DNA from 2 places in the Paenibacillus sp. 4624 genome. Region 1 is predicted to be linked to the other one. Evidence: predicted binding sites of a transcription regulator. Region 1 holds the regulator's gene; the other holds the start of a gene.
What was found. The regulator LexA, encoded in region 1, represses DNA repair genes until DNA is damaged. The targets are predictions, from matches to a motif close to CGAACATATGTTCG.
Positions count from the first base shown of each region.

Region 1 (5,100 bases):
TAAGCATCCCCAGCTAACATGAAGAAACCTAAATATCATAACGATATGTTTAGGTTTCGTAAATTAATGTTTGAGTTTGCCTTGGTGGCCTTGGCCCTTGTCGTCGTCAACAATCTCAATTGAATCGAGTTGCTGTCTAAAGTTGCTACGAATGTTACCCAAGTAAATTTCTCTCAATTTGGCACGTTCAGCAAGTTCTTCCTCTGATAGTCCAGTGGATTTCTGCTTGCGAGCCAATTCGTTAATACGTGCTACCAGACTATCTATATCCAAGCTTGTCCCCTCCAAAAATACAAAGTCATATTAACTTTGACATGAGAAAGGCGGCTTGTCAAGTTAGTACGCGCCAACCTATATAGATGCGCACTCTATTTAACAAACTGAGGTAATATTAGAACTTGTCCTGTCTGGATTGTTGCTGATTCAAGTTGATTCACTTTTTTGATTGCTTCTATATATACACGTGTATCCATCGACGTTGGTTTATGTTCCAAAGAAATACTCCACAATGTTTCTCCTTGTGATACAGCAATCTTACCGCCAGGTAGTAGATCATTCTCGTTACCAGCAAAGACAGTTAGAACCGTACTACATCCAATAAAGATAATTAATGAAGCAATTACCAGTTTAATTAATCCCGTAGAAAACTTAATACGTGTCACGAAGGTTCTGAATTGCCCTATATTAGACTTTACAGCTTCTGAATTTACTGGTTTATAAATGCTCTGATACGTAGAATATCTCATTTGTCCCCGCCTCCAAACGTTTGTTCCTATCTCTTGGAATCAATATAACACGAACATTTGTTTTGTTCAAGACTTTTTTAGAACAATTGTTCGCTCTTTTTTCGACATTAAAACATCTTTTTTCGTATTAAAAATTCTCGTAAAGAGCAATTAAACTCTCTTTTCAACAAACGAATGAGGCTGAATCGAAAAAAATATAGAAATAATAAGATTTCTTTAGAACTTATGTTTGTACGAACGGAGGTTCTATGTTATAATTTTCCCAAACGTTACTAAAATGGGGTTGATACGGTATGTCGAAGATATCCAGCAGGCAACAGGCTATCCTGGAGTTTATACGAAATGAAGTCCGTTTGAAGGGGTATCCTCCTTCCGTACGAGAAATTGGCGAAGCCGTTGGACTGGCTTCCAGTTCCACAGTGCATGGACATTTGGATCGTTTGGAGAAGAAAGGGTTAATTAGACGTGACCCAACCAAACCAAGAGCGATTGAATTGTTAAGCCAGGAAGAGTCTGAACATTCTCATCAGTTCGCCCACAGTGTTGCACGAATTCCTGTCGTGGGTAAAGTAACAGCTGGTGTGCCGATTACGGCAACAGAAAATATTGAAGACTACTTCCCACTCCCTACACATTATGTAGGGGAACAGAAGGTGTTTATGCTCTCCGTTGTCGGGGACAGTATGATTGAAGCCGGTATTGTTAATGGAGATTATGTAATCGTTCGTCAGCAACAAACTGCCGATAATGGTGACATTGTCGTTGCGATGACTGAGGACGATGAAGCAACAGTAAAGACATTTTATAAGGAAAAGGATCATATTCGCCTTCAACCAGAGAATTCAACATTTGAACCGTTGCGGTTGAAACACGTTAGTATTCTAGGCAAAGTCATTGGTCTTTTCCGAGATATTCATTAATTTATTTTGTTTTATTAAAATGCTAATACTTCATACCTGCTAGAATACGAAAGAGGTTGCCCTGATCAACAGGACAACCTCTTTCTTTGCTTTCATAGTTGGATTCATATCATTTCTAACAAAGCACTCTAATAAATGCGTTGAACAAAAGATTATTTGGTGCGTTTAAGAATGCTTTTGTGATGCGAGAATACTTCAAAGCTTTGTTGTCCATGGTAAGAACCCATACCGCTCTCTCCCACACCGCCAAATGGCAAATAATGCGAAGTCATATGGGATAGAGTCTCATTAATACAACCTCCACCAAAAGAAACCTGATTCAATACTTGATCCTGTAAAGCTTCATTCTCAGTAAACAAATACAAAGCGAGTGGTTTAGGACGACGAATGATTTCATCAAGCATTGGATTCAAATCACGATACGTAAATACGGGCAGAATAGGTCCAAAGATCTCTTCCTGCATTACTGGGGAATCCCAATCGACATTGCCAAGAACTGTAGGTTCAATCGTAAGCTGATCACGATTTGAACGCCCTCCCATTAAAGTCTTGCCATTCGTGAGGAAAGCGCTCAAACGATCAAAGTTACGTGTGTTAACGATATGGGGAAAATCTTTATTTTGCATCACGTCGTCCCCAAATTTATCACGAACCTCGGCTTTGATTTCCTCGATGAGTTGATCATATACCTGTTCATCTACTAATAAATAGTCTGGCGCAACACAGGTTTGACCTGCATTCAGAAATTTACCACGCACAAGACGTTGTGCTGCCAGTTTCAGATCAGCATCCTGATGCACAATGGCCGGACTTTTACCGCCTAACTCTAGCGTCACTGGAGTTAAGTGCTCTGCTGCAGCTTTCATTACAATACGACCCACTCCAGTACTACCTGTGAAGAAAATGTAATCGAATTTCTCCTTAAGCAGTGCTGTGCTCGTTTCAACCTCCCCTTCCATAACAGCAATGTACTCCTCCGGATATATTTCCTGAATGAGATCGCTGATTAAACGAGAAGTCGCTGGTGTAAGCTCAGAAGGTTTGATCACCGCACAGTTCCCCGCCGCAATCGCACCGATCAGCGGCCCAAACGCCAGTTGGAACGGATAATTCCAAGGCGCAATAATTAGAGCAACTCCATAAGGCTCAGGGTAAATCGTGCTAACGGCATCTGGCATTGCCGAGCTTGTTGGAACGCTACGCGGTGCAACCCACTCACGCAGATGTTCTAACGTATAATCCAATTCACCCAATACAATGCGAATCTCCGAGCCATATCCTTCTGCCTCTGATTTATTTAAATCAGCGCGAAGCGCGTCCAAAATACGCTCCTGGTATTTCTCGATCCCTTCTCTCAAGTTATGCAAAGCCTGAATCCGATACTCCACTGGTTTAGTCTGTCCTGTATTAAAAAACGTACGTTGTGTAGTCACAAGTTGTTTCGCTTGTTGTTCCAAAAATATCATCTCCAATTAATTTCTAAAAATTATATTGCTTAAAATTAAATTAATTATATCTTTTATATATGAAACTATCAACATACATTTGAAACAGGGCAGAGGTCAAAAGACAAAATAAGTGGATCGCATGAAGCATATTTCTTTATTTTTTCAACGATTGCTTGTATGTTCTTATCTCTTTTATGAATTTTTCATATGTTGAATTTATTATATTTCTAACTCTTCATGTTCTTATTTGAGTTTAGTTTTCATTTTCCTATAGAGTTTAAAAACGATATGACCATTTATTTTCGCACAAAAATAAATCATATCTGCTAACTTATGTAATGTAGAAGCTAAGTACATTGATTTTTGACTTTCTTATTTTATCTTCATATATGAGGGACGTGATCTGAAGATAAATCTAGTAAACCATGTGACAAATGTTATTATTTTACATTGAATAATATGGTATTTTTAGAGAGTAAAGTTTCATTAATTCATTACAAATCTTAGGAGGTATTTGTATGAAAAAGAAAATGTGTTCACTCGGAGCTTTAACTGTTATTGTGGCAAGTATCGCTGTTCCAACATCATTAGCTACCGCTTCACCCTCTTCTCAAGATTCGGTAACTTCACAAAGTATTACGATTCAGGCAACCCAGAAATTTGTGAGATACTCAGACGTTAACAATAAATATGGAAATGCAAGTTATGTTCCACAGAGCTACACTTATGCTGATGGTGTTTGGTATGGAAGACTAACATTAACATCTACTACCTATTCAAACGGATTATATTACGGAAACTATGAGGGTTACGTAACTAAGATGGAATAATTTATTCTTTCAGAATAAATTCATGAGCATAACAAAAAGGAGCGAAAATTGTATGATAAAGAAATTACTTGCTGGCTTATTAGCTGTATCTGCATGTTTTTCAATTGGTTCTACGTCCTTCGCTGCGGATACGGGTATTTCAACACCTGCTTTATCGCTATCGGAAAGTTTTCAAGTGACAGCACCTCAAGCATTTTTTGAGCGAGACATTTACCTAAAAGTAGGCCAACCTGGTCAATGGTATAGCGGCTACACTTATGATGTAATCTATAGTGATGGCGCTTGTGATATTGGCCCTGATTTTTTGGTTACTCCTATTCAACCCGGGCTTACAGTTGTAAGTGCAAACCACGGTAGTTATATCATCCTTTTTAAGTTTCATGTAAGCTATTAGTTATTAAAGAACAAAACAAACATGGTGGGTTTATTTTTAATGCCCCTGTGTCGAGTTTACTAAAATAGCGCAGGAACCGTTAGAAACCCTCTGTAATGTAATTAAGCGCAAAAACAGCGCTCCGATAAGAGAGCGCTGTTTTTCGTGTTTCCTGTAACATATTTGTTAGGGCATTTTGTGGGCACTCACATTTTATTTTGCCTAGAAATGATTTATCCATAAAAAGAAAAACCCCTCACGCCAGGTGGCGCAAGGGATTCGGGTATTAGTACAACGTGATATATTGATCGCGTTCCCATTGGTGGACTTGTGTGCGGTACATATCCCACTCAATTTCTTTCAGCTCGTAGAAGTGAGCCAGGGCGTGGTCGCCGAGAGCGTCACAGATGACTTCGCTGCGGATCAATTCGTTCAATGCTTCTTTCAGGTCAGCTGGCAAGCTAGGAATGCCTTCTTCCACACGCTCTTCTTCTGACATGATGTAGATGTTACGGTCAATCGGAGCCGGTAAGGAAAGCTCACGTTTGATTCCGTCCAGGCCTGCTTTCAATAAAACAGCCAAAGCGAGGTAAGGGTTAGCAGCCGGATCCGGGTTACGAACCTCAACACGAGTACTCAGACCACGTGAAGCTGGAATACGGATCATTGGGCTACGGTTACTTGCAGACCATGCTACGTAACATGGTGCTTCGTAACCTGGCACAAGACGTTTGTAGGAGTTCACAGTCGGGTTAGTGATTGCAGCAAACGCACGTGCATGCT
Region 1 covers NZ_JBNDJR010000003.1:283,215-288,314, reverse strand. Annotated here, with positions in the region: gene ABIE27_RS08940 (DUF896 domain-containing protein) at 64-273, opposite strand; gene ABIE27_RS08935 (LysM peptidoglycan-binding domain-containing protein) at 369-746, opposite strand; gene lexA (transcriptional repressor LexA) at 1,040-1,666, shown strand; gene ABIE27_RS08925 (aldehyde dehydrogenase) at 1,819-3,123, opposite strand; gene ABIE27_RS08920 (hypothetical protein) at 3,633-3,944, shown strand; gene ABIE27_RS08915 (hypothetical protein) at 3,997-4,338, shown strand; gene glnA (type I glutamate--ammonia ligase) at 4,604-5,100, opposite strand, start outside.

Region 2 (5,100 bases), on a different contig from region 1:
GGGTTTCAAGCGCACGGATGTTACGTCCTTCACGACCGATAATCCGGCCTTTCATTTCTTCATTAGGCAGCGTTACAACGGATACCGTTGTCTCGGCTACATGGTCAGCCGCACAGCGCTGGATGGCGAGTGTAATGATCTCGCGGGACTTTTTGTCCGCTTCTTCCTTCGCTTGCTGTTCAATGTCCTTGATCATTTGAGCCGTCTCATGACGGACTTCCTGTTCTACGTTGGACAGTATGATACTGCGTGCGTCTTCCATCGTGAGATTGGAGATTCGTTCAAGCTCCGTCACCTGGTTTTTGTAGATCATTTCGATCTGCTGCTGTGTTTCATCGATACGTTTCTCTTTGTTAGCCACTTGCTCTTCTTTACGTTCGAGTGATTCCAATTTTTTATCCAGCGACTCTTCTTTTTGCAACAATCGTCTCTCTTGTCGTTGAATTTCGTTCCGACGTTCACGAGTGTCCTTTTCAGCTTCGGCGCGAATGCGATGAATCTCATCCTTCGCTTCCAGCACCGTTTCTTTCTTCAGTGCCTCTGCCTCTTTTTTCGCGTTCTCCACGATTTGTACGGCAGCTTGTTCCGCACTAGAGATTTTAGCCTCTGCAAGAGATTTGCGAATAAAATATCCGACTCCGAACCCAATAACGAGCGCGGCCACAACGAGAATGATCGTGATAGCGATTTCGCCCATACTGTTCACCTCCTCGTTGGTTCCTCCAAGGCACTCCTTGGGTCAACTTTTCTGTTTTCATGCCTTACATATGTTTGGGAATAACGAATACTCACGGCGATCCCCCGCCGATTTTCATTTCACATGTACATGAATACATGTACTATTCACCGTATCCAGTGAACCCATAATTAAGAATGGTATAAATCTGTAGAAACCGAAACCGCTTTTTTGGAAGGAAAAAGGGTTGTCCTTTTCTTAACAGACTCATGTCCATTTTAGTATTTGACGAAAGAAATTGTCAAGAGAATGCAGTATTGTTAGTCTTCTCGTCTAGTCCCATAACAATGCTTCATCATCTTCGGCATCTTCTGCTCCATCCTCTTCCATTAAACGATTCATGACCCGGCGCACCAGATCCGTGCTAAAACCGCGTCGCATCAAGTACGGGAACGTTTTACGTTTCTTCTCCTGCACATCTCCACGAACCTGTTTCCACTTCTTACGACCAGCTATTAATGCGGTGTCGTATTCCGCATCCTCACTCACGTCATCTAGTACCTCAGCAATGAGTTCACTTGCAATGCCTTTTTGACGCAATTCTTGCCTTATCCACAGTTTCCCCTTCCGCTGCCCCTCCATACGCTGTCTTGTCCATTCCTTAGCAAATAGATCATCATCAACGAGTTTCTCTTGTACCAGCCGATCCAAAACCTCGTCAATGATTGTCACAGCGAACTCTTTTTGCTTTAGTTTCTCCTTTAATTCATGACGCGTCCGTTGCTTAAACTCCAAGAAACGTAACGATTGCACATACGTTCGCTGGCGTTCATCCGCAATGATGATTTCCTCCAGATCTTTCTTCATGAAAATGTTGCCGCGTGTCATCCTGTATTTAATCATCACATCTTCCAGAACCGTAAGTGAGTAGTTGCCAAATGAAATCAGGTAGCGAGCCTCTCTGCTCTTGGTGCGTTCTACCCGGGTAATGATAAGTTCTTCATCATCTGGAAATTGGGAGATGCCATTTAATTTTGCTGATTCTTGCAATTCTTCTTCATCATCTTGTTTGTCATATTCTTGTTCCTTTTGGCGATGTTTCACTACAATCTTCACGCTCCCCTTTGTTTATATTTCGGGTTAAAAATGAGAATCCCCTTCGGTCGCTCTTACGATCTCGATTCAGCTCAGGTTACAGATGGCATAGATGCTAACAGCCTCTGTCCGGAATGGACAGAGGCTGTTAGCATCGCGAAAAACCAATCCTATTTAGCTAGCTAAAGCATTAGCAATCGCTCAATACAAAGTTTACTGTGAAAGAAGATCAAAGCCTTCCCGCACAGAAGAATTACTCATTAATTTCGAATAATTCCTGTTCTTCAGCTGCTTCTTTTTCTTGCTCTTCACTCGTAGGAGCAGGAACAGCCGTTGTCAGATTGCTGGCTTCACGAATTTTCTGCTCAATCACATCAGCAATTTCTTTATGTTCTTTCATAAACTGCTTTGCGTTTTCGCGGCCTTGACCTAAACGTTCGCCTTCGTATGAATACCATGCACCACTTTTGTTCACGATATCCAGCTCTGTACCGATATCGATGATACTTCCCTCTTTGGAAATACCTTCACCATACATAATGTCAACTTCCGCTTGTTTGAACGGAGGCGCCACTTTGTTTTTAACAACTTTAATACGAGTACGGTTACCCGTAATGTCATTGCCCGATTTGATACTCTCGATACGGCGTACATCTAGACGAACCGTGGAATAGAACTTTAATGCACGGCCACCTGGTGTCGTTTCCGGGTTACCAAACATAACACCAACTTTCTCACGAAGCTGGTTGATGAAGATGGCAATCGTTTTAGATTTACTGATTGCACCGGACAATTTACGGAGTGCCTGAGACATCAAACGAGCCTGCAGACCAACGTGGGAATCCCCCATCTCTCCTTCAATCTCCGCTTTTGGTACAAGTGCTGCTACCGAGTCAATAACAATGATATCTACTGCACCACTGCGTACAAGAGCCTCGGCGATTTCCAATCCTTGCTCACCTGTATCCGGTTGAGACAAGAGCAATTCATCAATGTTAACACCCAGTTTGCTTGCATAATTCGGATCAAGCGCGTGCTCAGCATCGATAAACGCAGCTTGTCCACCTGCACGTTGAACTTCAGCAATAGCATGTAATGCCACAGTTGTTTTACCTGAAGATTCAGGTCCATATATTTCAACAATACGGCCTTTCGGCAAGCCGCCTGTTCCTAATGCAATATCCAAAGCCAAAGATCCGCTGGGAATAACTTCCACATTCATGTGAGTTGACTCACCCAATTTCATGATGGAACCTTTACCAAATTGCTTCTCTATTTGACGGAGCGCCATATCAAGCGCGGCACGACGGTCTGACAATAAACTCACACCCTTTACTGTTTATAATATAATGATACCTTGTTTTAACTCGTTTGCCAAGCTTTTTTTCGAACATATATTCGTTTTTTTGTTCAGGCCGAGGCGCCTCTTCCTCATGGAAATCGATGAAAAAACAGAAAAAGAACCGTAAACAAGGCTGTAAAGCCACATTTTACGGTTCTTCCGTCTACAATCATTATACTTCCTCAATTATGCAAATGCAATCTGCCTGCGTAATCATCAATCAATAGCGACTAACTTTTGCCATAACCGATACAGAATCGCTTTTGCCGAGCGAATGCGAACCGTTTCCCGGTTACCGTTAATCCGGAGTTCATGAATCTCCGTATCCTTCCCACGCTCAGCCAGAGCGATAAACACGAGGCCTGGTGGTTTACGTTCCGAATATCCCGGGCCGGCTACTCCGGTAATCGCCAAACCAAAATCAGCATCCCCGATCATGCGGATCTGCTCTGCAAGCACTTTTGCCACCTCTGGGCTAACAGCACCTGGTGCATCTTCACCCTCCAGGTAACTGTGAGGCACATTTAACAGCTTTTCTTTGATCTCATTAGAGTAACATACAATGCCACCTTTTAACATTGATGCACTTCCAGGCACCGAAGTTAAACTCTGCATCACAAGCCCTCCTGTGCAGCTTTCGGCCGCGCTCAGAGTCAGCCCCATATCAGACATCATTGTAACAATCGTGTACTCTATAGGCACATCCTCGTTAGCGTAGAGATGTTCAGATAAACGCTCACGGATCTGCACTTCCATCGCATCCAGCTTTAGCTTGGCTTCTCCTTCGCTCGGAGCCTTGGTAGACACACGTACGGTCACTTCTCCCTCACTCGCGTAAGGAGCAATCGTAGGGTCTGTCTGTCCGTCGATCAAGTCAAGCAACCGATCCTCCAAAGCAGATTCTCCGATGCCTGCGAATTTCAACATTCGTGAATAAATCGGCATTTCTTCTGTAAGAGCATGCTGGAGCAACCAAGGTTTGGCTTCCTGCTCGAACATTGGAATCAATTCTTTAGGTGGCCCAGGCATAACAACATAATATTTATCGTTATCCGCAATCGCGTTTCCTGCAGCAAGTCCAGTTTCATTCGCCAGAGGGGTTCCACCCTCTAGAACAATGGCTTGGCGCCGATTATTTTCTGTCATTTCCACATTCCGATCGCGGAAGAAACCTTCAATTTTATCCATAGCCATACGGTCAATATGCAACTTCCGATTTAGCACTGCAGCCAGCGCGTCTTTTGTCAAATCATCCTGCGTTGGCCCGATGCCCCCGGAAAATAGAATAATGTCTGCACGCCCCTGCGCGATGCGTATCGCTTCACTAAGCCGATTCTGATTATCTCCAACTACCGTTTGAAAATATACGTCAATCCCCATTGCAGCAAGTTCCCGGGAAAGGTATCTGGCATTGGTATTTACGATCTGTCCCAGCAGTAACTCTGTCCCAACTGCAATAATCTCTGCCTTCATTTTGGCTTCCTCCTGTACATATGTGGAGTAGTCAAAGGGCAATAGGATGAGTTCCTATTGCCCTTTGACCCAATGAGTCTTTCATCATTACCCGTTTCAGCTTAAATCATTACGCTTTAGATAAATGAAGCAAGTTTTTGTTTTTGATAAAGTAGTCGATTCCAGACCAGATGGTGATCAGAGCCGCTACATATACCGCAATTTCATCGACATGAATACCCGTGTATGAGAAGGGGAAATTGTTCAGCAGTAGCAAAACAATGGCTACAATCTGCACTACTGTTTTCAGTTTGCCCCATGCACTCGCCGCTACAACCGAACCGTCCAACAAAGCAATCTGACGTAGACCGGTCACGGCAAATTCACGGCTGATAATAACGACTGCAATCCACGAATCCAGCTTGCCCATTTGAACCAATGAAATCAAAACAGCGGTGACCAGAAGCTTGTCTGCCAGAGGATCAAGCAGCTTGCCCAGATTGGTGACCATATTGTTTTTCCTTGCAAGATAGCC
Region 2 covers NZ_JBNDJR010000004.1:60,447-65,546, forward strand. Annotated here, with positions in the region: gene rny (ribonuclease Y) at 1-697, opposite strand, end outside; gene ABIE27_RS10715 (regulatory protein RecX) at 1,010-1,780, opposite strand; gene recA (recombinase RecA) at 2,025-3,089, opposite strand; gene ABIE27_RS10725 (competence/damage-inducible protein A) at 3,330-4,586, opposite strand; gene pgsA (CDP-diacylglycerol--glycerol-3-phosphate 3-phosphatidyltransferase) at 4,696-5,100, opposite strand, start outside.
Region 2: the regulator LexA is predicted to act here: its motif matches at 3,159-3,172, upstream of recA (recombinase RecA).